2 regions of the Trinickia acidisoli genome follow, and region 2 is predicted to be linked to the other one. Evidence: riboswitches for the same ligand, from Rfam matches in the RefSeq annotation. Region 2 holds a riboswitch; the other holds the start of a gene.
What was found. A riboswitch is a leader RNA that binds a small molecule or an ion and turns the genes downstream of it on or off. The one in region 2 is predicted to bind glycine.
Positions count from the first base shown of each region.

Region 1: it holds a riboswitch for glycine, as region 2 does, so the genes downstream of both, J3485_RS25700 (D-amino acid dehydrogenase) here and gcvT (glycine cleavage system aminomethyltransferase GcvT) in region 2, are expected to answer to the same signal.

Region 1 covers NZ_JAFLRG010000002.1:1,650,868-1,665,828, reverse strand. The annotation lists gene J3485_RS25740 (carbohydrate ABC transporter permease) at 1-139, shown strand, start outside; gene J3485_RS25735 (beta-galactosidase) at 228-2,192, shown strand; gene J3485_RS25730 (sugar efflux transporter) at 2,196-3,494, shown strand; gene J3485_RS25725 (NmrA family NAD(P)-binding protein) at 3,516-4,427, opposite strand; gene J3485_RS25720 (helix-turn-helix domain-containing protein) at 4,627-5,505, shown strand; gene ppk2 (polyphosphate kinase 2) at 5,710-6,636, shown strand; gene J3485_RS25710 (TetR/AcrR family transcriptional regulator) at 6,651-7,262, opposite strand; gene J3485_RS25705 (saccharopine dehydrogenase family protein) at 7,432-8,478, shown strand; glycine riboswitch at 8,494-8,584, shown strand; gene J3485_RS25700 (D-amino acid dehydrogenase) at 8,731-9,999, shown strand; gene J3485_RS25695 (Fic family protein) at 10,134-10,889, shown strand; gene J3485_RS25690 (DUF5621 domain-containing protein) at 10,951-12,174, opposite strand; gene J3485_RS25685 (hydantoinase B/oxoprolinase family protein) at 12,471-14,961, opposite strand, start outside.
Region 2 covers NZ_JAFLRG010000001.1:32,532-47,492, forward strand. The annotation lists gene J3485_RS00160 (hypothetical protein) at 86-757, opposite strand; glycine riboswitch at 1,035-1,143, shown strand; glycine riboswitch at 1,164-1,330, shown strand; gene gcvT (glycine cleavage system aminomethyltransferase GcvT) at 1,422-2,540, shown strand; gene gcvH (glycine cleavage system protein GcvH) at 2,620-3,000, shown strand; gene gcvP (aminomethyl-transferring glycine dehydrogenase) at 3,107-6,064, shown strand; gene J3485_RS00180 (alginate lyase family protein) at 6,289-7,323, shown strand; gene J3485_RS00185 (L-serine ammonia-lyase) at 7,468-8,856, shown strand; gene J3485_RS00190 (DUF3626 domain-containing protein) at 8,916-9,935, opposite strand; gene J3485_RS00195 (thiamine pyrophosphate-binding protein) at 10,179-11,885, shown strand; gene J3485_RS00200 (hypothetical protein) at 11,925-13,340, opposite strand; gene J3485_RS00205 (tetratricopeptide repeat protein) at 13,745-14,961, shown strand, end outside.

The DNA of each region.
Region 1 (14,961 bases), on a different contig from region 2:
GTTGAGGGGGCAATGGACGACGGCGTGGAATCTCGTCTCGGCGGGATCGGTATTGGCTGCGTTGCCGTCGGTGGCGATGTTCTTCGCGATGCAGAAGCATTTCGTCGCGGGGCTGACGTTCGGCGCGACGAAAGGATGATGCCGATGCCGACGTCGATACCAAGCATGCAATCCGCCGCACAACCGTGAATCACGCACTCTCATCTACGGAATCAAGGAAATCCGCCATGCAGCTCGGCGTTTGTTATTACCCGGAACACTGGCCTGAAAGCAAATGGAACAGCGATGCACGACGTATGGCCGACATGGGCATAGCGCGCGTGCGCATCGCCGAATTCGCGTGGTCGCGCATCGAGCCGGAGCCGGGCCGTTTCGATTGGGACTGGCTCGACCGCGCCGTCTCGACGCTGGCCGGTCATGGGCTCGAGATCGTCATCGGCACGCCGACCGCTTCCCCGCCGAAATGGCTCGTCGATCTACACCCGGACATCCTGCCGGTAACGCGGGACGGCAGCGTGATGCAATTCGGCTCGCGGCGTCACTACGACATATCGAGCCCTGTCTATCGTGAACACTGCGTGCGTATCGTCGAGGCGATGACGCGACGGTACGGCGACCATCCGGCCGTCGTCGCATGGCAGACCGACAACGAATTCGGCTGTCACAACACATTGCCAAGCTATACGCAAGCCGCCTTGCACCGCTTTCGGCGCTGGCTCGCGGCGCGCTACGAGACGATCGACACGCTCAATAGCGCATGGGGCAACGTGTTTTGGAGTATGGAATACCGTCGCTTCGACGAAATCGAATTGCCGCATCGCACGCCTACCGATGCGAATCCGTCGCACGTCCTCGACTTTCGCCGTTTTCAATCGGACGAAGTGGCGAGCTTTCATGCGTTGCAGGCCGAACTGATTCGACGGCATGCGCCGGGGCGCGACGTGCTCCACAATTTCATGGGCTTTTACGCTGCGTTCGATCATTACGTTTTCGCGCGACATGGTTTGGACGTGGCCGCCTGGGACAGCTACCCGATACCGCGCACCGAAGTGTTGCCGCTGCCCGAAGCTGACAAACACCGCTGGGCACGAACGGGCCATCCCGACGTATCCGCGTTCAGCCACGATCTCTATCGCGGCGTCGGCAACGGGCGGATGTGGGTCATGGAGCAGCAAGCCGGGCCTGTGAATTGGGCACCGTTCAATCCCGTGCCGCAGCCGGGCATGGTGCGGCTATGGACCTGGGAGGCCTTCGCGCATGGGGCCGAACTCGTCTCGTACTTCCGCTGGCGCCAATGTCCGTTTGCACAGGAGCAGATGCATTCGGGCCTCAATACGCCGGATGACGAACTGTCGCCGGGCGGCCGTGAAGTCGTTCGAGTCGGCGAAGAGCTGCGCACGCTTGGCGTGTCCGAAGATGATTTGCGATGCGCACGAGCATCCGTCGCGCTGCTGTTCGACTATGAAGCCGATTGGGTCATCGAAACGCAGCGGCATGGCATCGATTTCGACTATCAGCATGTCGTTTTCGAGTGGTATAGCGCGCTACGGGAGCTTGGGCTCGACGTCGACATCGTGTCCGCTCGCTCGGACCTGCGCGCCTATCGGCTCGTCGTGGCGCCTACGTTGCCGATCTTGCCCGATAGCGTGGTCGAGCAGATCGAACTTGGCTCGAATCATTGGGTCTTCGGACCGCGTACCGGTTCGAAGTCCCAAACGTTTGCCATCGTTGCGCAGTTGCCGCCTGGTAAGCTTCGGACCGTTTTGCCCTCTCGCGTGATCGAAGTCGAATCGCTGCGGCCGTCGATACGGCCTATGCTGCGCCTCGGCAAGGTCGAGGGGACGGGGTTGCGATGGCGTGAGCATGTGCAACCGGGCGCCGGGGTCGAAGTGATGGCGCGTTTTGACGACGGCTTGCCGGCATTGCTGCGGCGCGAGCGCGTGACGTATATGACGGCCTGCTTCGATCGGGCGCTGTTGCGTGCCGCGATCGCGCAGTGCGCGCGCGATGCGGGAATCGATGTGGCGGCGTTGCCGGAGGGGTTGCGACTGCGCAGACGCGGGCCATTGCGATTCGCCGTCAATTATGGCGATCGATCCCAAGGCGTACCCGCACCGGCCGATGCGAAGTTCATCTTAGGCAGTTCAATAGTGGGTCCCGTTGATGTCGCGGTTTGGATCGAAGAAGACTGAATTGTGCCTGCGCGTTTGACCGATCTCGTGCGGATTCCGCACTTCGTGCCGCTTGCCGCGGCGACGTTGATGATGGGTGTGGCGTTGTCGCTCACGGCCCCATACTTGTCGTTGTTCGGCATCGAGGAAGCGTCGATGTCGCCCGTGCGGCTCGGCGTCTTCATGACGCTCGTCTCGGCGAGCGGCGTGTTTGCAAGCACGGCGGTGGGGCGCTGGTCCGACCGGAATGGTCGCCATCGGACGCCGCTCATCGCATCGCTCGCGGCGGCCGCGCTCGGCTATGCGAGCTTGAGTATCGTGCGAGGCTACGCCGAACTCATGATCGTCGGCGTCGTGTTGCTGGGGCCGGGCGCGGCATCGTTATCGCAGGTATTTGCACTCGGACGTTCGACGCTGCATGCCGAGGATACGGCGCAGGCGGAATTCGCGCAGGCGGCGATGCGAACGCTGCTTTCCGCCGCTTGGGTATTTGGGCCGGCGGTGGGTGCGCTGATATTGGCGCAAGGCGGGTTCAAAGGGCTCTTCGCGTTTGCGGCAGCAAGTTTCGCGGCCAGCGGCTTCATCGCGCTGCGGATGTCGGAGGCGAGGGGTCACGCCGAACGACACGATGGTGAGGACTGCGAAGCATTGCGGCGAGGGGCGCCGTGCGCCGCGTCCGCTATCGAGTGCGTGCCGATTGCGGTCGGCGATAGCGCATCTAACGTCGTGCTCGCCGCTCGTCGACGCCAGGCAATCCCGCGCATCCTGCTGGCGCTGACGCTGATTGGCCTCGCGGCCAACGCGACGATGATTCTGTTGCCGCTCTATCTCGTGCACGCGTTGCATGGCACGCGGTTGACCGTGTCGGCCGTGCTCGGTACCGGGGCGCTGCTAGAGATCCCGATGATGCTTTGGCTCGGTGCGACGTCGTCGAGATTGAGCAAGCCGAAGTGGCTCACTGCAGCCGCGGCCGTGCATGCCGCGTATTTCATCGCGCTGGCGGCGATCCGGCAACCGCTCGCTGTGGTTCCGCTTCAAGCGTTGTCCGCGATGGTCGTTGCAATTACATCGTGCCTGGGTATGACGTACGTTCAAGATCTCATGCCCGGCGAGACCGGCGCCGCGACGGCGCTGTTCTTCAACGCGTCTCGTGTTGGATCGATTCTCGCAGGCGTATTGTCGGGAACGCTCATCGGCGCATTCGGGTATCGCGCCGCGTTCCTGCTATGCGCGGCGCTCGTGGCTTGCGCATTCGCGTTGCTCTCATTCGATGCGGTGCGGGTGCACGCGAAAGGGTTGGGTGCCAAGACGCGGCGTGCGTGATTTCGACGTTACGCCGACGAGCTAGTGGGATCGTGCGTGGCCGACTGACGAGAGCAGCGACGACATGGCTTCATGCAGTGGCGTCGTGCCGAAACGACGCTCTGCTTGGCCTGGCTCGACATCGATCTTGCCGGCATTGTGAGCGTCATACACGTCGATGATCAGTTGCGCGTGATTGTCACTCAATCCGGCTCGCAGCAGGGTTGCCTCCCACTCGCTGCGGGGCAGTTCCAGCGCAGTGATTTCCCTGCCGCTGAGTTCGGTTAGGGCGTGGGCGATTTGAATCGCGGTGATGCGATGTGGACCTTCGACGCTGATGATTCTTGGCGTGTCCGATCGCGACTTATCCGATCGCGGATCATCAAGCAATAGCTCCGCGGCGATTGTCCCGACGTCATAGGCGGACACCGTTGGAAACATCTTTGACAGCGGATGATGCAAGCTCGGCAAGACGCCGCGTTCCAATGCCGTTGCAGTCATGCGTGCCCAGTTTTGCAGATGCTCGGCCGATCGAAGCAGCGTCAAGCGTCTCCCGAGTGGCTTCAGCCGCGTTTCGAGGTAGTGATAGAGCAGCGTGATGCCGGTGTCTTTGTGCAATTGCGCGCCGTAATCGGATAGCGCCAGCACTGCGGACGGAGGATAGGCGAGAAGCGCATCCGCCGCGACGTCGATCATCGCGCGCATCGTGGATTCGGGATGCGAATCGCCGACCGGCACGGGACAAAGTATTTGGACGGCGCGAGCGCCCTTGATTGCCGATCGGACCGCTTGCTTGTCGGTCAAATCGGCCACCGCGATGTCGCAGCCTATCGCTGCGAGACGTTCTGCTTGCCGTGCGTCCCGTACGACGGCGCGGACCGGATGGCCGGCTTTGCGCAAGGTTGCGGCCGTGACGCCGCCCACTTTTCCCGATGCTCCGAATACTACGAACATGAACGACTCCTCGTCGGTGCGTATGACGTCATCCTAGGCACTGTCCAGGCGATGGGCGCTCAAGCGAGGATCGAATGAGCAGAAACGGATGATTCGTTTTATGCTTCGCTTTCCGCGTCGGCGCACAGCCTGATCGACGCCGATTGGACGCACCGCAGCGATGCTGCAGGCGCACAAGTTGCCAAAGGAATGGGACGCCATGAAGGCTGCGACTTTACGTTCGGATTCAAGTAACGGCACCCGCAAGCGTTTGCTTTCCAGCAGCGGGCGGGGCTGGGAGGGGTTCGGCGCGGAATTGCTCGGCATCTCGGCCGGTACGCATCGAATTCCCGCAGCCGAGCAACACCGCATCGGTGTTCATATGGGCAAGCCCGTGCGGGCGAACTGCGTGTGTGACGGCAAGCGACATGCGCGCGTGCAAGCCCATGGAGATATCGACGTCGTACCGGCCGGGATCGACGGGGAATGGGCGGACGATGCCGACTGCACCGTTCTTCGAGTTTGGTTTGATGATGTCTTTACGAAGGCAATCTACGAGCGATTGGATCTCAAACCCTCGCTCGCTCACTTTCAACCGCGCTTGCAGATGCGCGATGCACGGCTGCAGCATTTGGCGTGGGCATTGCATGCCGAACTGGAAACGGACGAAGTCTCCGATTCTCTCTACGCGGAAAGTCTCTGTACCGCGATGCTCGTTCGATTGATCGGCGGCGTTCCGTCGCTCGAACGCAGGCCGCGAGCGCTTGCATCGAAAACGGCCGCGCGCTTGGCTGATTACATCGAGAACAGCTTGGACGAGCGGCTGACGCTGTCGGAATTGGCTGCGCTGCTCGATATCAGCGTTCCGCATTTCAAGGTGCTGTTCCGAGAAACGTTCGGGGTGCCGGTCCATCGGTATATCGTGCAGCGTCGTGTCGAGCGCGCGAAGGTGCTGCTGTCGACCGGAAAATTCAGCGCGGCGCAGGTCGCGCTCGAAGCAGGCTTCGCACACCAAAGTCATATGGCGCACTGGATGAATCGGTTGCTTGGCGTCGGTCCGCGCGAGATTTTGCGGGCGGGGTCGAACGGTTTGAAGTAACCTGCCGGCCGGAGGCTCGACCCCGCAAGATTTCTACATCTTCCTGAACAGCGCCGCAGTGCAATCGATCAAATCGGCGATTACGTTCTGACCTGCCCGCTCGGTAATATGCCTGACACGGCGTGCCGAGGATAATCGCTGAATGCGCAGCCGCCGTCTCGGGCGACATACCGCGCAGTTTCACCTTCATTCAGGGAGAACGTGATGGACAAGCCGGATCCGACATCCGATGCCGAGTTCTTTGCTCAGCGGCAGCGTCGTTTCGAGGAGGATCTCGTCGACGCATACGACGAAGAACTCGAAATGGAAGTGGACGATCGCATCCTGGACGGCTCCGATGCCCTCACGCCGGAAGCGCGCAGCATGCGCAGGCACTACTTCCGCGAGCTATTTCGTCTGCAAGGCGAACTCGTCAAACTGCAGGACTGGATCGTGCAGACGGGCCACCGGCTCGTCGTGATTTTCGAGGGGCGCGATGCGGCGGGCAAGGGCGGGGCGATCAAACGAATCACGCAGCGGCTCAATCCGCGCGTATGCCGCGTCGCCGCGCTGCCCGCGCCCAGCAATCGCGAGCGCACGCAGTGGTATTTCCAGCGCTACGTCGCGCACCTTCCCGCGGGTGGCGAAATGGTGCTGTTCGACCGCAGTTGGTACAACCGCGCGGGCGTCGAGCGCGTGATGGGCTTCTGCAATGATGAGGAGTACGAAGAATTCTTCCGCTCGGTGCCCGAGTTCGAAAAGATGCTCGTGAGAAGCGGCATCCAGATCCTGAAGTACTGGTTTTCGATCACGGACGAGGAACAGGAAATCCGCTTCCAGGCGCGCATCCACGATCCACTCAAGCAATGGAAGCTGAGCCCGATGGACCTCGAAAGCCGGCGCCGTTGGGAAGCTTATACGCAGACAAAGGAAGTGATGTTGCAGCGCTCACACCATCCGGAAGCGCCGTGGTGGGTCGTGCAGGCCGTCGACAAGAAGCGTGCCCGCTTGAATTGCATCCATCACCTACTGAGCCAGGTGCCGTATCGTGAGGTCGAACATCCGACCGTCATGCTGCCGGAGCGCGTGCACAACGCGGAGTACATTCGTCAGCCCGTGCCGACCGAGATGATCGTGCCGGAAATTTATTGACGGGCCTGGGGCCTTTAAAGCGGGGCCGATTTTCGCTTCGGTTTCTTCGTTGGTATCAGCATCTGCGCCAACGCTTGCAGAAACCGCGCAGGCCCTTGCGCATGCAGCGCCCGCCCGCTGCTGAGCGCGCCGTCGATGATCGTCCCAAACCTCAAAGCGAAGGTCTCGGGCTCATCGACGTGCATGGCGCCCGCCAATTCCGCCAGCCGCCGACGCAGTTCTCGCTTGTGCGCTACGGCAACCTTGCGGGCCGGGTGTTTGTCGTCGGCGTATTCCGCCGCGATGTTGATTTGCGGGCAGCCGCGATAACCGGGGCGTGCAATGCGATCGCCGATCCATTGAAGCTGGGCATCGAGTTCTTCGCGCGGCGCACCTTTGTGCTCGGCCGCCACCGCGTCCCAATGTTGCCAAAAATCCTCGTCCTCGCGCAGCAGAAAGGCTTCGATCAGATCGTCCTTCGTCGCGAAGTGGCGATATAGGCTCGTCTTGGCGACACCAGACTTCGCCACGATCAGATCCACACCCACCGCGCGCGTTCCCTCCCGATAGAAGAGCTCGCTGGCGGTCCGCAAGATACGTTCGCGCGTATCGGGTGCCGCGCCCTGCGCTTGTTCTCCCTTCTTCATCTTGGTCGGCCTCGAACGTTCCTTATGCATCTGCATTGGCGTCGATGATAGCACTACGAAGCGTGCGGCGTAGATTTCGATACAGATCGGTATCTTATTCGCTACAGATCTGTATTGACGACGCTACAGATCTGTACTATAAAGTCACCATTCCAACTCGGAGTCGAACATGAACAACAAAATGACTGTCGCGGTGTACGGTGCTACGGGCCATACGGGGCGCTTCGTCGTGGCCGAATTGAAGCGGCGCGGCTTTGGTGTCGTTCGTATCGGACGCGATGCAGAGCGCCTGAAGGAAATCAGTGCCAACGACGACAGCCCGTGGCGAGTTGCTTCGACTGACGATCCCCAACAACTCGACGCCGCAATCCGCGGGGCGCATGCCGTCATCAATTGCGCGGGGCCGTTTCTCGATACCGCGCTGCCGATCGTCGATGCAGCGTTGCGCGCGGGAATACCTTATCTCGACGTCACTGCGGAACAGCCAGCGCTCCAAGCGATCATCGACCAGCGCCATGCCGGTGCGCGTGACGCCGGCGTCAGTCTTATCCCCGCGGCGGCGTTTTACGGCGGTCTCGCCGATTTGCTCGTCACGGCAGCCGTGGATGCCGATCAGCCGATCGAAAGAGTCGATATCGCCGTCGGCCTCGACAGTTGGCATCCGACGCGCGGCACACGCGTGACCGGTGAACGCAATCATGCGACGAGGTTCGTTCAGCGTAGCGGGAAGCTGACACCGCTGCCTTCGCCGATGCCGGAGGGCGCGTGGTCGTTCGCCGAGGTGCTGGGCGATGCGGAGGTTGTCATGCTCCCCTTTACCGAAGTGCTGACCGTGTCGCGTCATTTGCGTGTCGACACGCTCGAATCTTGGTTCGGCCTCGCCGCTCTGCGTGAACTTCGCGATCCGAATACGCCGCCGCCCCAGCCGCACGACGATATGGGACGATCCGCGCAGCAATTCGTCATGGATGTCGTCGTTGCGCAGAGCGGGGTAACGCGTCGCGTGACTGCCACGGGGCAGGACATTTATGCGGTCAGCGCACCGATCATCGTCGAGGCCACAGAGCGATTGCTGAGCGGGAAGTCCGTATCGAAGGGCGGCGTCGTCAGTCTCGGTGAAATTTTCGACGCGTCGGACTTTTTGGCGGCACTCGATACGGTGAAGGTCGTTTTCGACGAAAAGAAATCGCTTGCCGAATTTTCCGTCCAAGGCTAGCCTTAGCGCGTTCCATCACGCTGCATGGAAGAGATCGCTCGATTCGAGCGACGCCGACGGAGCAACCGCCCCGGAAACTCTCAGGCAAAAGGACCTCGCAGCCGGAACATCTGGAGAGCGGCGCCATGCGCGCCCACCGAAGGGGAGCCCGCGCGGCAAGTGCGCGGGCGAAACTCTCAGGTACATGGACAGATGGGGCATCGACGCCGGTTGTTATCGGCCGGCGATGCCCAACGAACTCTGGACCATGTCATGTCACGAATTGCCGTTATCGGCGCCGGTATCACCGGCGTCACCACTGCTTACGCGCTCGCTCGGCGCGGCCACCGCGTCACCGTCCTTGAACGTCATCGCTATGCCGCGATGGAAACGTCGTTTGCGAACGGCGGGCAATTGTCGGCCAGCAATGCCGAAGTCTGGAACAGCCGCGCGACGGTGCTCAAAGGCTTACGTTGGATGTTCAAGCGCGACGCGCCGTTGCTGATGAATCCGCGTCCGAGTTGGCACAAATACAGTTGGATCGGTGAATTCCTACGGCAGATTCCCCACTATCGCAGCAACACGATCGAAACCGTTCGCCTCGCGATCGCCGCGCGCGAGCATTTGTTTTCCATCGCGCAGCGCGAAGCGATCGAGTTCGATCTCGAGCAGCGCGGTATTCTGCATTTCTACGCGACGCGCTCGGAATTCGAAGCTGCGTCGAAGGTGAACACGCTGCTGCGCGAAGGAGGACTCGATCGGCGGTCCGTTACGCCCGACGAGATTCGCGCAATCGAGCCGACGCTTCACGGCCAGTTCTATGGCGGTTTTTTCACGGAATCGGATTCGACGGGCGATATCCATAAGTTCACGCGCGGCCTCGCTCAGGCGTGCGAACGCCTTGGCGTCGAGTTTCGCTACGACACGGCGGTGCAATCGATCGACGGATCGAGCGACGGTGAGATTGCGATCGCGGCGCAGCGCGAAGGCCGCGACGAAATGGGCATGTTCGATCGCGTCGTGATTTGCGCGGGCGTTGGCAGCCGTGCGCTTGCCGCATATGTCGGCGATCACGTCAACGTGTACCCCGTGAAGGGCTATTCGATTACCGTATCGCTCGACGATCCATCGAGTCGGGAGGCCGCGCCGTGGGTGAGCCTGCTCGACGACCGCGCGAAAATCGTGACCAGCCGCCTCGGTGTCGATCGCTTTCGAGTGGCGGGGACGGCCGAACTGAACGGCGCGAATCGCGACATTCGAGCGAATCGCATCGAACCGCTCGTTCGATGGGTCCGGACGCATTTTCCCGCGGTCTCGACTTCGCGCGTCATTCCGTGGGCAGGCTTGCGCCCGATGTTGCCGAGCATGCTGCCGAGGGTTGGCCGGGGCCGTCGCCGCGGCGTGTTCTACAACACGGGGCATGGGCATCTTGGCTGGACATTGTCGGCCGCCACGGCGGAAGGCGTTGCGCAACTGGTGTCTGATGATGCGGTGGCGGCTCGCGTGCGTCCCGTAGCGGTCGGCGGTCGTCAAGGCGCTTGATTCGGTCGAGTAGGGCGAGTCCTGCGTCGCACGGGGCCGCCCGGTTCGGCTCGATTCGGTTCAAGCGAAGGCAAGCGGCTCCGGCATACGCCGGAGCGATACAATGTGGGCCTTCCGAACGCACCGGTGACTTCATGGATTCGTCCTTACACGCCTTGCTCCACACTATCGATGCCGACAAGGCAAAACTCGACGTGGCACGTCCGCTGCCGCTCAATACGCTGGGGTCGCTGCGTGACGCGCTGATGCTGGAATTGACCTATCACTCGAATGCGATCGAGGGCAACACGCTTTCGCTGCATGAAACGAAGGTCGTGCTCGAGGGAATCGCGGTAGGCGGAAAATTGCTTCGCGAACATATCGCAGTGACGAATCACCGCGACGCGATTCTCTACGTCGAGGACATCGTCGGTAGTGACGAGGGACTATCGGAGTCACAGATCCGTCATATTCACGCTCGCGTGCTCAAGGGTATCGACGATAAAGAGGCGGGCCAGTATCGCCGTGAGAACGCGGTGATCTCGGGCGCAAGCACGACGCCTCCGGATTTCTCGCTGCTGCCGGCCGAAATGGACGCGCTCATCGGCTGGCATGCGAGCGCAACGGATACGCACCCCGTCGCGCGTGCTGCCGAGCTGCATACACGGTTCGCGAAAATTCATCCGTTCTCCGATGGAAACGGCCGAACGGGCCGGCTGCTTCTCAATCTCGAGTTGATGAAGTCCGGTTATCCGCCGGCGGTGATTCGACAAGAGGAGCGTCTGGCTTACTACGAGGCGCTGGATCGGGCATGCGTGACGGGCGAGTACAGCATCATTACGCGACTCGTTGCCGAGGCGCTTGAACGCACGCTCGCGGCGTATCTCGATCTGCTTGGAAGGCGCGACTAGCCCGTAAGTTACAACGGGCTAACGACTGAGCGGGCGCGCAAGCGCCCCTTGAACTCATCGATCAAACATAAAGACCCATGCTCGACATGCTCGCCGTGAGCTGCTGCGCGGAGATGTCGACCGCCTGTTGTCCGCCGCCGCGAATCGGCAACAGTACCGTGGGCACCCCGCTCAGTCGCGTCTGCTGGAACCCGGCATCGACCAGCGTCTGCTTGAGCGCCGGATAGAATTCCGCCTTCTTGAAATCTTGAATGACCGCCGCCGTATCGCTTCCCTGATTCTCGAACACCCACCGATACAAATGAGGCAGCGTCCGCTTGAATATGCGGCGATGGTGCTCGCTGATAAAGAAGTCAGAGAACTTGACGTACTGATCGATGCGGTTATTGAGGTAGTCCCGCGTCTTGCCGCCGCCCATGAAAGCCGATGCAATCGTGCCCGGGCTCGTTTTCTTGTACCCCGGCATCTTCTGCTTCATCTTCGCGTACAAGTTGCACTGTTCCAATTCGTTGTAACTGGGCGAAGGAGGCGAAATGAACCGCGTTCCGAAATGATCGAGAAACTTCCACGCTAGGAACCATACCATCTGGGCCGCTTCGCCCTGGTTCTTGCTCACGTTCTTGTCGAGATTGACTTGGCCGCTGTGATTGCCCGGAAACGGTACGAACACCGCGTTCGTCGCGGCATTGGTGAACGTCACGCGCTTGGCATCTTGAGGCTTGAAGAAGCCTCGGGTCTCGTGCATCGATAGGACTGCTAAATAATTCTTGACGTTGCCGCGGATAGTGCTGGCGTCGACGTCACTCTTATTGCCTATCCCGGCGACAGGATCGACGGCGAAAATGTTGACGGCGATGTCAGGGAAGATCTCGCGAAGCTTATAGGCGAGCTTCGTGCAAGTCACTGCGCCGCGGCTCCACCCGAGCATGTTCACCGTTTTCGGGGCAGGGCTCAGTTCCGCGATCGTCGCGACGGCGTGCATGACGTTGTCATCCCACCCCGCGCCCGACATCACGCCGGTCACCTTCCAATTAATGTGGGTATGACCTAATTCCTTGTTGCCGAAAGTCGCCTTGGGCTGCTTGTCGCGCGTGAACGGATTGAATTGCCCCGGGATCACGCTCGTCGTCGGGCTGCTGCCGGGGCCATCGCAAATGAGAAAGTCTTTATATTCGGTGCCCGCGGCGAGACGGCCGAATTCAGCGACGATTTCGCCGGTCCCATCGCGGCTGGCGCATGTCCCGTGGTTAAAGACGGTGAATACTGGCGACGCAAATGCTGGCATAGGTATTCACCTCCTTGCCTGTTATCGTGATACTACTTATCAGGGTTTTTACCAGATGCTTGGGCGGTGCAGTGCTCAGCCGCGGCAGTGGGATCACAGCATATCAGTGCGATTGCAAATCTTGCAACGGCCGGATGAAGGTCTGATGAAGGTCTGTGGCGGGAGAGCCATGAAGCAGCGATTCAACGGGAGCGCAGCGTGACTCACTCAAGCGAAAGGCGGCGCCACAGCCAATGCCGCGACGCCGCCTCCGATGCAACTTACTCCAACACACTACAACTCATTACGACACGTTCTCAAGCCGCGCCGTATCCGCCTCCCCCCGGTGTCTGAATCACGACGACATCGTCTGCCGTTACCTGCATCCGATGCCGCGCGCCGAAATCCTCGCGCGTGCCGTCCTTGCGCTCGATCCAATTCACGCCGCTTGCGCCCGGTGCTCCGCCTGCGAGCCCGAACGGCGGCACGAGACGGCGGTTGGCGAGCATAACGGCCGTCATCGGTTCGAGAAAGCGCACGCGCCGCTCGGTGCCGTCACCGCCGCGATGACGCCCCTCGCCGCCACTGCCGCGGCGAACGCCGAACGAATCGAGCCGCACTGGGAAACGCCATTCGAGTACCTCGGGATCGGTCAAACGCGAGTTCGTCATATGCGTTTGCACCGCACTGCAGCCGTCGAATGTCGGCCCGGCACCCGCACCGCCGCAAATCGTTTCGTAGTACTGAACATGATCGTTGCCGAACGTGAAGTTGTTCATCGTGCCCTGCGCGCCCGCCATCACGCCGAGCGCCCCATAGAGCGCGTCGGTGACGACTTGCGACGTCTCCACGTTACCGGCCACGACAGCCGCCGGATAGCGCGGGTTCAGCATCGAACCTTCAGGAATCCTGATGTCGAGCGGCTTCAGGCAACCTGCATTGAGCGGAATGTCTTCGTCGACGAGCGTGCGGAAGACATACAGCACCGCTGCCTTGCAGATCGCGGACGGCGCATTGAAATTGTTCGGCTGCTGCTCGCTCGTGCCGGCGAAGTCGACGACCGCCGAGCGTTGGACCTTGTCGATCGATACGTTGACGACGATCTTGGCGCCGTCGTCGAACGCATATTCGAAGCGCCCGTCTTTCAGCACCGACAGCGTGCGGCGTACGACCTCCTCCGCGTTGTCCTGTACGTGCTGCATATACGCGCGCACCGTATCGAGCCCGAACTGACTACACATGCGGTCGAGTTCTTGCGCACCCTTCGTGCAGGAGGCCACTTGCGCACGCAGGTCGGCGAGATTCTGCTCGACGTTGCGCACGGGCCACGGGCCCGAAAGCAGCTTGTCGCGAATGCGACCCTCGAGGAAACGGCCTTCGGCCACGAGTTGCACGTTGTCGAGCAGCACGCCTTCCTCGTCGACGTGAACCGAGTCGGGAGGCATCGATCCGGGCGTCACGCCGCCGATATCCGCATGGTGACCGCGCGCGGCGACATAGAACATCGGTTCGCTCGACCCCGAAGCGAACACCGGCATGATGATCGTCACGTCGGGCAGGTGCGTGCCGCCCGCGTAGGGCGCATTCAACGCGAATGCATCGCCCGGACGCATCGTGCCGGTGCGGCGGTCGATGACGGTGCGCACGCTTTCGCCCATCGAGCCCAGATGCACGGGCATATGCGGTGCGTTCGCGATCAAGTTGCCGTCCGCGTCGAACAGCGCGCACGAAAAGTCCAAGCGTTCCTTGATGTTGACCGAATACGACGTGTTCGCGAGCGTCACGCCCATCTGTTCGGCGATCGACATGAACAGATTGTTGAAGACTTCGAGCAGTACCGGGTCGGCTTGCGTGCCGGCCGCATGCCGCGCTTCGAGCGGTACCGTGCGCTCGGCAACCATATGGTTGTGGCGTGTCACCACGAGCTGCCACCCCGGTTCGACGATCGTCGTGCCGGTGCTCTCCTTGATGATCGCCGGGCCATCGATCTTTGCGCCAGGCGCCATCGCATCGCGATCGTAGACCGGCGTTGCGCGCCATTGGCCGCCGGTGAAGACGCGCGTGATCGCGAGCGGCGACGGTTCGGTCGATGCATCGTCGGCCAGCGGCCAACGTTCATCGTCGGCTTGCTGCGTGCGGCCGATCGCTTCGACGGCCACGGCCTCGACGATCAACGCGCGATTGGGCATCAGGAAGCCGTAGCGGGTCCGGTAAAGCGTCTCGAACTGTGCGACCACGGGCGCCACGTCTTGGTCGAAATCGACTTCGAGCGCGGTATCGGTGCCGTCGTATTTGACGTGCAGCTTGTAGCAAAGCGTGATTCGATTGTCGTCGATGCGCTGCGAGGCCACTTCGTCGCGTGCGGTTTCGGCGAGGTCGATGAATGCGGTTTCGCAAGCGGCGAGGGCGCGATTGTCGAGCGGCACTTCGAGCGCGCGCTGGCGCAATGCGCGTACGTCGGCCAAACCCATCCCGTATGCCGACAACACGCCCGCGAGCGGATGGATGAAGACACGCGTCATGCCGAGCGCGTCGGCCACGAGACACGCGTGCTGTCCACCCGCGCCGCCGAAGCAGGCAAGCGTGTATTGCGTCACGTCATACCCGCGCTGCACGGAGATCTGCTTGATCGCGTTGGCCATGTTCTCGACCGCGATCTTCAAGAACCCTTCGGCTACCTCCTCGGGCTTGCGCTCGATGCCGGTTGTGCTCGCCACGTTGGCAGCCAACTCGGCGAAGCGCTGGCGCACGATCGCATCGTCGAGCGGCTCGTTGCCTTCGGGACCGAACACCTTCGGAAACCACTGC
Region 2 (14,961 bases):
TGTGTGTACATCGTCGCGCCATAGCGGGTTCGGTTCTTGGGGCCATACGTCCCATGATCGGGTTACGTGCTCGCCCGTGCACGCGCTACGACACCCTTACGTACCGGCACACCTCGTGATCGGCGCGAATACCCGGATGTTCGCGCGTCGTTTGCCAGAGCTGCGATGTGCCGACGTTCCCATGTCCGTAGTGGCCGCTTGCGAGCGCCTCGCGATGGGCGTCGGCGCTCATCCAGCGCGCGAAGGCGAGTACCGAGGCATCGTCGTGCGTCGCGAAGAAGTTGGCCGAGATCAAGCCGTCGGGCGGCTCCGCATCGCTGTTCAACGCCAGCAGAACCTTGTCGATCCAGCTTGCCTGTATCGCATCGTCGGGTTTTTCCAGCAGTTGGCGCAGGAGCACCAGGCACTCGCCGGGCCCGCTGCGTCCTGACGTCCATGCGCCGGCAGGCGCGGCGACGTCGACCCATTCGGGTGTGGCCTCGCTGCGCAACGGTTCGATGGCGTGTGCGATCGCATCGACGACGGTGCGCTCGGCCGCCTCGAACCGAATCACGCGCCAGGCCGCGACGAACAGTAGCGCGTCGGCATCGACGTCGCGGAAGACGTCGGCCAGGGTGCCCGTCGGCACGGTGCGCGCGCGTTCGATCAGCGGCGTCATCGCGTGCTCGAGCGCCTCGCTCGACGCGAACCGCACGCGACCCGCGGCCAGCAGGCCGATGTCGGGGTCGGTGCAGCAGAATCGGTTTCGGTTCGACATGATTTTCCTCCTCTGTGTTGCTGCCGGCGCGATCGCCTACGTTGCTCCGTTAGACGGAGCTGCGCGCGCCGCTATTCCCATCGACGTTCAGGATGGACCGAGCGGTGCGTTCGTCGTTCGTCGCGCATATGTGTAAGTTAGCTCGTCTTGGCGCTGCCTGCTGAGGCGCATCGCACGTTCAGTCGACAACCCCCTTCATTTGCAATCCCGGCATTTGACAACCCCGGCATTTGACAACCCCTGCATTTGACAACCCCATTACGCTCGCGTAAATTTCGCGCACGCGTCGGGAGAGCGCGCTCGCGGTAGGGTTTTTCGGCCCGCCGGCGACGCCGCCGAAGGGGCACACCCACAAACTCTCAGGCAAAAGGACCGACCGCGTCGAAAGGCCCCGCGTGAGCTGGGTTTTTCGCACTCTGGAGAGTGGCGATAGCTCGCAGCGGTGCGCCGAAGTCCGCAATCCGCGGCCGCACGCGCGAGCAAGTCGCCCACCGAAGGGGCGCGCGCATCGAGCGGGAAACGTATTCGTCCCGCCGGCGCAATCTCTCAGGTACCGAGGACAGAGGGGGCATGCACCGTATTCGCCGCAGGCAATCGAGCCGCGCGCGCGTCGATCGGCATGGCCCTTTTTTGTTTTCGCGAACCTTTGCGTGCCGAGACCTTCATGACCGAACTGAAACACACCCCGCTCAACGCCGCTCACCGTGCCCTCAATGCGCGCATGGTCGATTTCGGCGGCTGGGACATGCCCGTCAACTACGGCTCGCAGATCGACGAACACCAAGCCGTACGCGGCGATGCCGGGATGTTCGACGTCTCGCACATGTGCGTCGTCGATTTCGCCGGCGCGCGCGCCCGTGCGTTTTTCGAGTATGCGATCGCCAACAACGTCGGCAAGCTGCAAACGCCGGGCCGGGCCCTCTATTCGTGCATGCTGAACGAGCGCGGTGGCGTCATCGACGATCTGATCGTCTACTTTTTCGCTGACGACTGCTTTCGCGTCGTCGTCAATGCCGGCACGGCCGAGAAGGACATCGCCTGGTTCAAGCGGTTGAACGAGGAGCGCGGCTTCGGCCTCGCCATCACGCCGCGTCGCGATCTCGCGATCGTCGCCGCCCAGGGACCGAACGCGCGCGCGAAGGTCTGGCAGGTGCTGCCCGCTGTGCGCGAGGCGACCGAAGCGCTCAAGCCGTTCAACGCGGCGCGCGTGAGCGTTGCGCCGTACGGCGAGCTGACGATTGCGCGCACGGGCTACACCGGCGAGGACGGCTTCGAAATCATTGTGCCGGCGGCGCAGGTCGTCGCGCTCTGGCAAGCGCTGCAAGCGGCCGGCGTGCATCCGTGCGGGCTCGGCGCGCGCGATACGCTGCGGCTCGAAGCGGGCATGAATCTGTACGGCCAGGACATGGACGAAGACGTATCCCCGCTCGACGCCGGGCTTGCCTGGACCGTCGATCTGGCCGCCCCGCGCGATTTCGTGGGCCGCGCCGCCCTCGAGCGCGACGGCTCGCGGTACGTGTTCGTCGGCCTCGTCCTGCAAAAAGAAAACGGCAAGGCCGGCGGCGTGCTGCGTGCGCACCAAAAGGTACTGACACCGCTTGGCGAAGGCGAAATCACGAGCGGTACGTTCTCGCCGACGATGCAGGAATCGATCGCATTCGCGCGCGTGCCGAAGGGGGTGTGCCCCGGCGAGCGCGTACAGGTTCAGATCCGGGACAAGGCGCTGCCCGCAAGCGTGGTAAAACTGCCGTTCGTGCGGGGCGGCAAGGTGCTCGTCGCCTAAATCGAAGGCGCGGCCCCGCGCGCGTCTCGGTCCTTACGCTTTCAATTCAACGCATTTCCTATTTCCCCAGGAGCTTCAAATGAGCAACGTCCCGGCCGATCTGAAATACACCGAGGAACATGAGTGGATCAGAACCGAAGCTGACGGCACGGTGTCGGTGGGCATCACCGACCACGCGCAAGAGACGCTCGGCGACATCGTTTTCCTCGAGCTGCCCTCGGTCGGCAAGACGATCGCGGCCGGCGATGCGATCGGCGTCGTCGAATCGGTGAAGGCGGCCTCCGACATCTACTCACCCGTTTCGGGCGAGATCGTCGCCGTCAACGATGCGATCGTCGACACGCCCGACGCCGTCAACGAGGACGCCTACGCAAGCTGGCTGTTCAAGGTGAAGCTCGCGGACGCCGGCTCGGTCGACAAGCTGCTCGATGCCGCCGCCTATCAGAAGCTCGTCGGCTGAGCCGTTCCTTACGTTTCCTGCCGCGCGGCGCGTTTTGCGGCCCTGAGCCCGAACCGCCGCGCCCCCCAAGTTGCACTACAAGCCGCGTACTACAAGCTGCCCTATCATGAAGCTCGAACATCCGGATCGTCTGATGAACCGCTCCCCTCTCTCGCTCGCCGCGCTCGAAGCGCATGACGCTTTTGCCGAGCGGCACATCGGCCCGGATGACGCCGATCAGCACAAGATGCTGGCGGCGCTCGGTTTCGAGTCGCGCGCCGCGCTGATCGATGCCGTGATCCCACGGGCGATCCGCCGCGCCGACACGCTACCGCTCGGCCCGTTCGAGCAGCCGCGCAGCGAGGCCGAGGCGCTCGCGCGGCTGCGCGAGCTCGCGGACAAGAACGAGGTGTTCCGCACCTACATCGGGCAGGGTTATTACAACACGCACACGCCGGCCGTCATTTTGCGCAACGTGCTCGAGAATCCGGCGTGGTACACGGCCTATACGCCGTATCAACCCGAAATCTCGCAAGGCCGGCTCGAGGCGCTGCTCAACTTTCAGCAGATGATCGGCGACTTGACCGGGCTTGAAATCTCCAATGCCTCACTGCTCGACGAAGCAACCGCCGCGGCCGAAGCGATGACGCTGCTGCAGCGCGCCGGCAAATCGAAGTCGAACGTTTTCTATGTGGCTGACGACGTGCTGCCGCAGACGATCGAAGTCGTGCGCACGCGCGCCGAGCCGATCGGCATCGACGTGCGGGTCGGTCCGGCGGAGGCCGCGGCCGGCGCGAGCGCGTTCGGCGTGCTGCTGCAATATCCGGGCGCGAACGGCGACGTACGCGACTACCGCGCGCTCGCGCAAGCCGTGCATGCGGCGGGCGGCCATGTCGTCGTCGCGGCCGATCTGCTCGCGCTCACGCTGCTGACGCCCCCGGGCGAGTGGGGCGCCGACGTCGCGGTCGGCACTTCGCAACGTTTCGGCGTGCCGATCGGCTTCGGCGGGCCGCATGCCGCGTACATGGCCGTGCGCGACGAATTCAAGCGGCAGATGCCGGGCCGGCTCGTCGGCGTGACCGTCGATGCGCAAGGCAAGAGCGCGCTGCGCCTCGCGCTGCAAACGCGCGAGCAGCACATTCGCCGCGAGAAGGCCACTTCCAACGTTTGCACGGCGCAAGCGCTGCTCGCGATCATGGCGAGCATGTACGCCGTCTATCACGGGCCTCATGGTTTGAAATCGATCGCCCGGCGCGTGCATCGCGTGGCGGCGCTGCTTGCCGCCGGCGTGAAGCAACTCGGCTACACGCTTGCCAACGACACCTTCTTCGACACGCTGACGATCGAGACGGGCTCGCGCACGGCGGCTGCGCACGATGCCGCCAAGCGTATGCGCATCAATCTGCGCCGCGTGAGCGATACGCAGGTCGGCGTTTCGGTGGACGAGACGACCAAGCGTGCCGATCTCGCCGATTTGCTCTCGCTCTTCGCGCATGCGGCCGGCGCGATCGACGTGCCGCACGTCGACGCGCTCGATGCGGCGCTCACGCGCGCCGAGGAGCAAGGCCAAGGCGGCGATTCGGCCGCGCTGCCCGCCGCGCTCGCGCGCACGAGCGCCTACCTCACGCACCACGTCTTCAACCGTCACCATTCGGAAACGGAGATGCTGCGCTATCTGCGCAGCCTGGCCGACAAGGATCTTGCGCTCGACCGCTCGATGATTCCGCTCGGCTCGTGCACGATGAAGCTGAACGCGACCTCGGAGATGCTACCTGTCACGTGGCCCGAGTTTTCGCAGATCCACCCGTTCGCGCCGGCCGAGCAGACGGTCGGCTACCGCGAAATGATCGATCAGCTCGAACAGATGCTCGTCGCGGCCACGGGCTACGCGGCCGTTTCGCTGCAGCCGAACGCGGGCTCGCAAGGCGAGTACGCGGGCCTCTTGATCATCCACGCCTATCACGCGGCACGCGGCGAGGGCCATCGCGACGTCTGCCTGATTCCGGCTTCGGCGCACGGCACGAATCCGGCGTCGGCGCATATGGCGGGGATGAAAGTCGTCGTCGTCGGCTGCGACGAGCAGGGCAACGTCGACATCGAAGACTTGCAGGCGAAGGCGGCCGAGCATGCGGCGCGGCTCGCGGCGATCATGATCACCTACCCGTCGACACACGGCGTGTTCGAGCAGAACGTGCGCGAGATCTGCGAGATCGTGCATGCCCACGGCGGGCAAGTCTATGTCGACGGCGCGAACATGAACGCGATGGTCGGGCTCACGGCGCCGGGGCAGTTCGGCGGCGACGTTTCGCACTTGAACCTGCACAAGACGTTCTGCATCCCGCACGGCGGCGGCGGCCCTGGCGTTGGTCCGGTCGCGGTCGGCGCGCATCTGGCGCAGTTCCTGCCGAACCAGACTTCATCGGGCTATCGTCGCGCCGAGAACGGTATCGGTGCCGTCTCGGCCGCGCCGTACGGCTCGGCGTCGATTTTGCCGATCTCGTGGATGTATGTCGCGATGATGGGCGCGAAGAACCTGACGGCGGCGACGGAAGTGGCGATTCTGAACGCGAACTACGTCGCCAAATGCCTGGCGTCGCACTATCCGGTGCTGTACTCGGGCCCCGGCGGGCTCGTCGCGCACGAGTGCATCCTCGACCTGCGCCCGATCAAGGACGCGAGCGGGATTTCCGTCGACGACGTCGCCAAGCGTTTGGCCGACTATGGCTTCCATGCGCCGACGATGAGCTTCCCGGTGCCGGGCACGCTGATGGTCGAGCCGACCGAGTCCGAATCGAAGGAGGAGCTCGACCGCTTCATCGAGGCGATGATCGCGATTCGCGAGGAGATTCGCGCCGTCGAACAAGGGCGTGCCGATCGCGAGGACAACCCGCTCAAGCATGCGCCGCATACGGCGGCGGTCGTGACGGCCAACGAGTGGCCGCATGCGTACTCGCGCGAGGCGGCGGCCTACCCGCTGCCGTCGCTCGTGACGCGCAAGTACTGGCCGCCCGTCGGCCGCGCTGACAATGCTTACGGCGACCGCAATCTGTTCTGCTCTTGCGTGCCTATCGCGGATTACGCCTGACGGCGGCTGCGGCAAGCGGGCGTGCGTCGCTCGTCGGCAATACCGGCTACCATCTCACACCGCGGATCAAGCTACAGAAGGAGCGACCGATGGGACGAGAGGTGCAGACGGTGCCGGCGCACATACCCCGCGCGCAATGGCGCACACCGGGCTTGCGTATCGACGAACGGCCGGGGCTGCGGCCGGGGGCATCCCTCGCGGCCTGGCTGATCGCCTGCGCGGGCATGCTCGCGCCCGCCGGGGCGGCGCGCGCGGCGATGAACTTCTGCGCGGCGCCGGCTATGCAGACGAGCGAGCGCGCGAGCGCGGCGCCCGCGGTGCAGGCGCTCGTCAAGCGTGTCGCGGCACGGCTGAACGATCAGCCGAAGCCGCTCGCACACTTGCACACCGAAGGCACGCTGCCGCACGAAGGGATCCACGACCAGAGCGTCGAGGCCGAGCAGGATCTCGAGCTCATGCGCGATGCGGCGCTGGTCTGGCGCGCGACGGGCGAGGAACGTTATCTGCGCCTCGTCGACCGTTTCCTGCTGGCCTGGGCCACGACCTATCAGCCGAGCTTCGATCCGATCGACGAGACGCATTTCGATTCGATGATTCTCGCGTACGACTTGACCGCGAGCGCGCTGCCCGTGAAGACGCGCAACGCGACGGCCGCGTTCATCGCGAAGCTCGCGAATGGTTACGTCGAGCGCTTGGGCGCGCAGCCGCGTCCGCTGACGGGCACCTTCCGCAACAACTGGGAGAGCCATCGCGTCAAGCTCGTCGCCATGGCCGCGTTCACGCTCGACGACCGCAAGCTCATCAATGCGGCGCAGCGGTTGTTCGTCGAGCAGATCGGCACGAACATCGCCCCCGACGGCACGACGGTCGATTTCACCGAGCGCGATGCGCTCCATTACGTGACGTACGACTTGCAGCCGCTCGTCGTTGCGGCGCTGGCGGCGCGGCGCCACAACCGCAATTGGCTCGCCGTGCGCGCGCCGAGCGGGGCATCGCTCGGGCTCGCGCTCGATTGGCTCGTGCCGTATGCGCTCGGCGAAAAGACGCACGAGGAATTCGTCCATTCGAGCGTCGCGTTCGATGCGAAGCGGCGCGCGGCGGGTCTGCCGGGCTACTCGGGGCAATGGGACCCGAAGGGCGCGGCCGAATTGTTTCATCTTGCCGCGCGGCTGTCGGGCCGCTACGCGAGCGTGGCGCAGCGCTTGTCGCCGACGCCGCCCGCGTGGCTCTCCGTTTGTTTGCCGTTACCGGCGAGGTAACGTAGTTGGCGTGCCCGCCGTGCCTGGTGCGCCGGCCGTATCGCTGAGCTGAGCGGCGACGGTTGCCGCGAGGCGCGGGCACTCATCAACCCGAGGCGCGCGTGCACGATGCGCGTGCCGCCTCGATCCGCTTGTGGAGCAGCAATGGCAGTCAGCGTATTCGATCTCTTCAAAATCGGCATCGGTCCCTCGAGCTCGCACACGGTCGGGCCGATGCGCGCGGCCTTGCTGTTTGTGCAGGGGCTCGAGCGCGACGGTTTGCTGGCGCAGACCGCGGCGGTCAAGGTCGAGCTTTACGGCTCGCTCGGCGCGACGGGCAAGGGGCACGGCACCGATCGCGGCGTCATGCTGGGCCTGATGGGCGATGCGCCCGACACCGTCGATCCGTCGACGGTCGCCGCTCGGCTCGATGCGGTGAAAACATCGCGCCGGCTCGTGCTCGGCGGCAAGCACGAGATCGGCTTCGCGCCGAAGGAGCAGATCGCCTTCTATCGGCAAGCGCTGCCCGAGCACCCGAACGGCTTGAAACTGCGGGCGGCCGATGCGACGGGTGCCGTGCTGCGCGAGGCAACTTACTTGTCAGTAGGCGGCGGCTTCGTCGTGACAGCCGGCGCGCCGAACACGAAGGTGTTGCAAGCGGCCGATCAACGCGCGCATCCGTTCAGCACGGGCAACGAATTGCTCGCGTTGTGCGCGTCGACGGGCAAGTCGATCGCTCAGCTCATGTGGGACAACGAGCGCGTCTGGCATACCGAGGAAGAGACGCGCATCGGCCTGCTGAAGATCTGGGACGTGATGCAATCGTGTGTTGCGCGCGGCTGCGGCATCGGCAATCCCGATGCGGACGGCACGCTGCCCGGGCCGTTTCAGGTCAAGCGGCGCGCGCCGCAGCTCTATCGCGCGCTCTCGGGCAACCCGGAGCAGGCGCTGCGCGATCCGCTCTCGATGGTCGATTGGATCAATCTCTACGCCATCGCCGTCAACGAGGAGAACGCGGCGGGCGGGCGCGTCGTCACCGCGCCGACGAACGGCGCGGCCGGTATCGTCCCAGCCGTGCTCCACTACTACACGCGTTTCGTGCCCGGTGCGAACGAGCAAGGCGTGATCGACTTCCTGATGACGGCTGCCGCGATCGGCATTCTCTATAAGCTCAACGCGTCGATCTCGGGTGCCGAGGTGGGTTGCCAGGGCGAAGTGGGCGTGGCGTGCTCGATGGCGGCCGGCGCGCTCGCGGCGGTCACGGGCGGCACGCCGAAGCAGGTGGAGAACGCGGCCGAGATCGGCATGGAGCACAACCTCGGGCTCACTTGCGATCCGGTTGGCGGCATGGTGCAGATTCCCTGCATCGAGCGCAACGCGATGGCCGCGGTCAAGGCCGTCAATGCCGCGCGCATGGCGCTGCGCGGCGACGGTAGCCACTACGTGTCGCTCGATTCGGTCATCAAGACGATGCGGGAGACCGGCGCCGATATGAAGACGAAGTACAAGGAAACCTCGCGCGGCGGGCTCGCGGTGAATATCGTCGAGTGCTGAGCTCGATGTAGTGCGCCATGCGAATGCGGGGCGGCCGTTCGGCGGCTCAGCCAAACCGACTACGCAAAGAACGACACGCGAATGCGGTTTTTTTGCGCGAATTCGCGAATGTGGCGCTCGGCACTGTGCCAAGGCAGGCCGAGAAACGTCTGCGGTATTTCGGAACGCGAGATCGTCATGGCGGCGATATCGCGATCGAACCGGATATCCGTATGCGCTTGGAATTCGATGTAGTTGACCTTGACGCCGGTCGTATCGGGCGGCAGACAAAAGCTCGAGCCGCGAGCCCGTTTGCCGCTGGCATAGGCATAAATCTGCTTGAGCATCTGCGGCGTGCAATAGAGCAGGATTTTTTCGAGCTGGAGGTAGGTGGCCATCGCGTCGTGCAGCGTGACGATTTTGCCGCCGTATTCTTCGCGACGCGCGGCGAGGTCGGCGTTGACCTTGAACGAATCCGTGTAAAGGTAGCTCGACGCATGCTTGACGTGTTCTTTGATGATGGCGAACGAGCGCCCGTAGCCGTTGCCGCCCGCGCCGCCGCCTAGGCAGTAGGCGAAGTCGAGCGCGCCGTATCGGGGCCGCACCATGGATGTGAAGTGGTGCGACGTCGGCAGCCCGACGCGGTCGATCTGCGTGGCGCCGTAGCGCGCGACCAGCCGGCGCGCGTCCTTCACGTTTCGCGCATGAGCGGTGTTGCGCGCGTGGCCGGCGTAGTCGCCGAATTCCATTTCCACGTCGTTGCGGTACCACCGATCCTTTGCGGTCTTGGCGTTCTCGGCAGGACCGTGGACCCGGTCGAACAGGTTCAGCACGCGCATCGGCTCCTTGCCGTTGCCGAACCAGGTATTGGCGTTGAAGTTGATCGTCAGCCGGCCGTCTTTCAGAATCCCGAGCATGTTCGATTCGAAAAAGCGACGGGCCTGCGCGGCCGATCCGGCAGGCCGGCAAATCGCCAGAAAGCGGCGGAACGCCCGCTCCTTCAGATCGCGGCCGCTCCGCGCAAGATCGAGCAGACCCAACGTTTCGTTTCGAGCCAGCCGTGCCAGCGCGGCTTCGGCTTCGAATTCGTCGACTTGCATGAGTGCTCCCGGCAATGTGCGATGACGCGAAATGTATCGTCGCCCGACTCGGTTCGGCAGACGAAAAGTCGCAGAATCGCGCCCGCGGCATGGCCGCGCATGCATGGGGGCGCAAGCCACCCCCCAATATTCACGCAGTGACAACGCGCGCGACGCGGGCGTAAGCTGTCGGCCGTCTCTCGCGATTCGCTGTTCGGTCGCGCCGCTTCGAACACCATCACCGACTCAGGAGGTTGCCGCATCATGTCGAACGTCGCCGATACCGCCAACGTGACCGGAGCGCGTCTGCTCGTCGATGCGCTCGTCACGCACGGCGTCGATCGTGTCTTCAGCGTGCCGGGGGAGAGTTTTCTCGCCGTGCTCGATGCGCTTCACGACGAAACCGAGCGGATTCGCACGATCGTCTGCCGGCACGAGGCCGGCGCGGCCAACATGGCCGAGGCGACGGGCAAGCTCACGGGCCGTCCCGGCGTTGCGATCGTCACGCGCGGGCCGGGCGCGACGCATGCCTCGATCGGCGTGCACACGGCGTTTCAAGATTCGACGCCGATGATTCTGCTCATCGGCCAATGCGCGCGCGATCACCTCGATCGCGAAGCGTTTCAAGAGATCGACTATCGGCGCATGTTCGGTCAGATGGCGAAATGGGTCGCGCAGATCGACGACGCGCGCCGCATCCCCGAATATCTGAGCCACGCGTTTCACACGGCTTGTGCGGGCCGGCCGGGCCCTGTCGTCCTGGCCTTGCCCGAAGACATGCTCTCCGATCCGTGTCCGCGCATGCCGGGCGCGCCGCGCTTTCAACGCGTCGCGGCGTCGCCGTCGCCGGCGCAGATCGAGCGGCTGCGCGAGTTGCTCGAGCACGCGCAGCGGCCGATGGTCGTGGCCGGCGGCAGCGGATGGGGCGAGCAAGCGTGCGCCGATCTGCGCCGGTTCGTCGAGGCGTGGCAATTGCCGATCGGCTGCGCGTTTCGCTATCAAGACACGATCGACAACGATCATCCGAATTACGCGGGCGACGTCGGCCTAGGCATCAACCCCGCGCTTGCGCAGCGTATCCGCGAGGCGGATTTGCTCCTCGTGATCGGCCCGCGTTTGGGCGAATCGACGACGGGCGGGTACACGCTGCTCGACATTCCGAAGACCCAGCAAACGCTCGTGCACGTGCACCAGGGGGCGGAGGAGCTGGGGCGCGTCTATGCGGCCGATCTGCCGATCGTCTCGGGCATGCCCGAGATCGCCGCCGCGCTCGCGACGCTCGAGCCGCGCGGCACCCCGGCCTGGACGGGCACAGCCGAGCAGGCGCATCGCACGTATCTCGACTGGCGCGCGCCGCGGCCGATGCTCGGCGATGTGCAACTCGGCGAAATCATGGCGCAATTGCGCGCGCGGCTGCCCGCCGATGCGATCGTCACGAACGGCGCCGGCAACTACGCGATCTGGCTGCATCGGCACTTCGCCTATCGGCAATGGCGGACGCAGGTTGCGCCGACGAGCGGTGCGATGGGCTACGGCGTGCCCGCCGCGATCGCGGCGAAGGCGCTCTATCCCGAGCGCACGGTCGTGGCGCTTGCCGGTGACGGCTGCTTCATGATGTCGTCGCAAGAACTCGCCACCGCGATGCAGTACGGCCTGAACGTCATTTTCATCGTCGTCAACAACGCCCACTACGGCACGATCCGCATGCATCAAGAGCGGCATTATCCGGGGCGAACGCACGGCACGGGGCTGACGAATCCGGACTTCGCGGCGTTTGCGCGTTCGTTCGGCGCGCATGGGGAGACGGTCGAACGGACCGCCGATTTTCTGCCCGCGTTCGATCGATGCGTGGCGAGCGCCCGGCCGGCACTGATCGAAATCCGCGTGCCGCAAGAGGTCAGCACGCCGGCGGCCACGCTCGACGACATCCGCGAGCAAGGCCGGCGCTTGCGCGCTGCCGCCGCAAAATAGTCGGCGTTTCGCCGGCTCGCCGGAGCCGGTCCGACGAGATCAATGGCCCCGATAGAGCTCGCGCTGATTGGCGGAAAGGTCGAACGACAGCGACGACGGGTGCGGGAACGCCGGCAGCCGCAGCGGAGCCGTCAACGAGCGCGGCAACGTGAAGAGGAACGTCGACGGGCGGCTGGCGGCGGCCCGAACCGCATGTCGGTGACGAGTCGGGGCCGGGTGATGCACGATTGGGCTGTGTGCGTGGCGGATGTTCGCTGTTTGCGCACCGGGCGAGAGCGATCGTGGTTTCAGCGTCCGGGCGACGCTGGGCGGTTTCGTCGAGGCCGACGATGTTGAGGCCTCCGCGTCGCCCACGGCGGTAGACGCGGTATGTTCGATCGGCGCACTGCGGCCCTCGCTTTGCGTGGCGTCGTGCGTCGAGTCGTGCGGCGGGGCGAGCGCCGGTTGGGTCTCGCCCGCGGGTGTGCAACCGCGCTCGGCGTTTTCCGGCTCGCATAGGATTGCCGGCGCGCGGTCGCGCGGTGCGGCGGCTTCCGACGAGGGGGGCGTTCGCGTTTCCGCGCTGCTTGCCTCGACGCTCGATCGAGGCGGCGACTCGTGCGTTGCGCTGGTGGCGGCCGTGTCGGAAGGCGGTGCACGCAGTAGCGGCGGATGCACGAAGTCCTCGGCGTTCGCCATCGGCTTCGGGGCGGCCGCGGGTGCCGTCTCTGTCTCGGTTTCTGATGCCGCACGCGCTCGTGCCCGCTCGGTGGGGCGTGTCAAGGAAGCCGTTCCGGGGGCGACGTTCGTTGCCGTAGCGGCGGGCGTTGGCGTAGCCGGCACTGCCGCTGCCGCCGTAGCGGGCGCGGATGCGGTCTCCGCTGCGTAGACGGACGCCGCCGCGATTTTCGTGTTGGCAGGGTGCACCCGCCGCTGCGTGGCGTGGCGCTTAGCCGCGGGCGGCGCCGTCGTCGAGGCAGTCGCTACCGGCGCGGAAACGGCTGCCGCCGGTGTCGAGGAGGCTGCCACCGGCTTCGAAACGGCCGCTGTATGCTCGGCGCTCGTCGTGCGGTGCGGCTCGCGCGCGAGCTTTTGCGGCGGCGATGTGCGCCGCATTCGGACGGCGTCGGCCGCGCCGTCCGCGTTCGCGCTCGCGATTTGCGCTTCCAACAGCGGAACGAGATCGGCCGATGGCGGCGGCTCGGTCGAGCCGACTTGCGCGCTCACGCCGCTCGCCGGCGCGAGCAAGCGATGTGTGCGACCGAGGTCGACCCGATTCCAAGCGTCTTCGTCCTCGTGCTCGTCGATCGCCATATAGACGCCGAAGAGGCCGACGACCACGAAAAGCAACAACCCGGCGCCGAAGCTCAGGCCCCATCGGCGCGCGCCGTTCGGATCGGATGGCGTCCAATGCCGTGGCAGGATTTCGTTCAGATGGGTGCCGCGCGCGGCCGCCGGCGGTAAACGCTGTATCAACGGCCGCCCGCATCGCGCGCAGACTGCCGCGCCCATCGACGAAAACGCCCCGCAAGCGGGGCAGCGTGAGCGGCGTGTGCGATACGCGGTTCGATAGATCGCTGGAGGACGCATGATGTCGAATCGGAAGCCCGTTGCCGCGCTCGGTGTGACGCGGGCGCTGTCGCCGCACCCGTGCGGGCGGGACCTGGCATGCGCATGTGAGTCGAGCGATGCGGCCGACTCCCCGCACGCCTTGCAGCCCGGCACGATTCGGCCAACGGGCCTATGCTGGCCACTATGTGGCGTCGCGCGCACGCCGGCAACCGGTGGCGGCGCACGGACGTGCGTTGGCCAACATACGGCTGCGCCGCGACCGTTCTTCATGTATCTGATCGACAGCCACCTGTCACGAGAAGACGAGCATGACGAATCGGCGCGCACATCGTTGGCTGGCGGGCCTGGCGATGGCGCAGGCCCTGACGGCGTCGGCCGCCGCGACCCCCGCGGCACCGCAGCCGCCGTGCGTGCCGGCGCTTTCGGTGACGGACGTCGAGCACGGCTTCCGCTTCGAGCGCGATTGCGGCGTCGCCCCTAGGGAGCGCGAGCGCTTTGCCGCCGACGCCGAGCGTGCCGCACGCCGCGCTCATCTGCCGGGCAGCCAGCGCGTTGCCTTCGCGAAGGCCGCGAACCTGATGTTCGAGGCGATGCCCGCCGAACCGTTCACATCCGTCGCCCCACTCGTGCTCGGCCTTGCCGCGCAAAGCAGCGAAGCGGACGACGTCGATTTCATGTCGACGGCGCGTGATTGGAGCGCGCGATATGGCCTGCTGACACGGCGGGCGCGCGTGCTGCGAACCGACGATCCGCTCGAGGTGCAGGTGGATGCCGCGATTGCCGCGCTCGAGTTCGACAGCGCCGCCAAGCTGCTCGCGGCCGAACTCGCGGAGCCGGGCGCGCCCGACGACTTGATCGCGCTACGTAGCTTCCAAGCCGGGATCGTCGATTGGCTGCGGTTTTCGCCGAAGAGAGCGCTTGCGTTCGTCCGCATCGCCCATGTCCTGCGGCCGGACGATCTCGAGATCGCCGACGTCTACGCAGATTTGCTCGAGCAAGCGCGTCTGTTCGAACAGGCGCAGCCGGTCTACGAGTCCCTCGTGCTGCGGTATCAATTGCTCGCGCACGATAAGCCCGATCGATGGGAGCCGCGTTTCGCGCTCGCGCTGGCCAAGCTCGGGCATTTATACACGGCGCTGGCACTGCCGCAGGATGCCGAGATGGCCGACCTGCATGCGCTCGGGATTTATTGGAATCTGGCGCGCGAGCAGCCCGCCCACTACGGGCCGGCCGTCGCCGACTTGCTCGAATCGCTTGGCGCCTTGTATCGCGATGCGGACCGCCCCGACGACGCGATCGACGCCTACCACGAGGCGCTCAAGCTCGAGCGCGCGCTTGCCGAGCACGATGCGCCGGGCTACACGCCCGATTTGGCGACGACGCTGAACGACCTCGGCGTACTCTATGCGAGGGCGCGCCGCGCCGACGATGCGCAGCGCGCCTATGCCGAAGCGCTCGGCTTGCAGCGCGCGCTGGTACGGGAGAATGCGCTTGCTTATCGGCCGGCGCTTGCGCGTACGCTGAA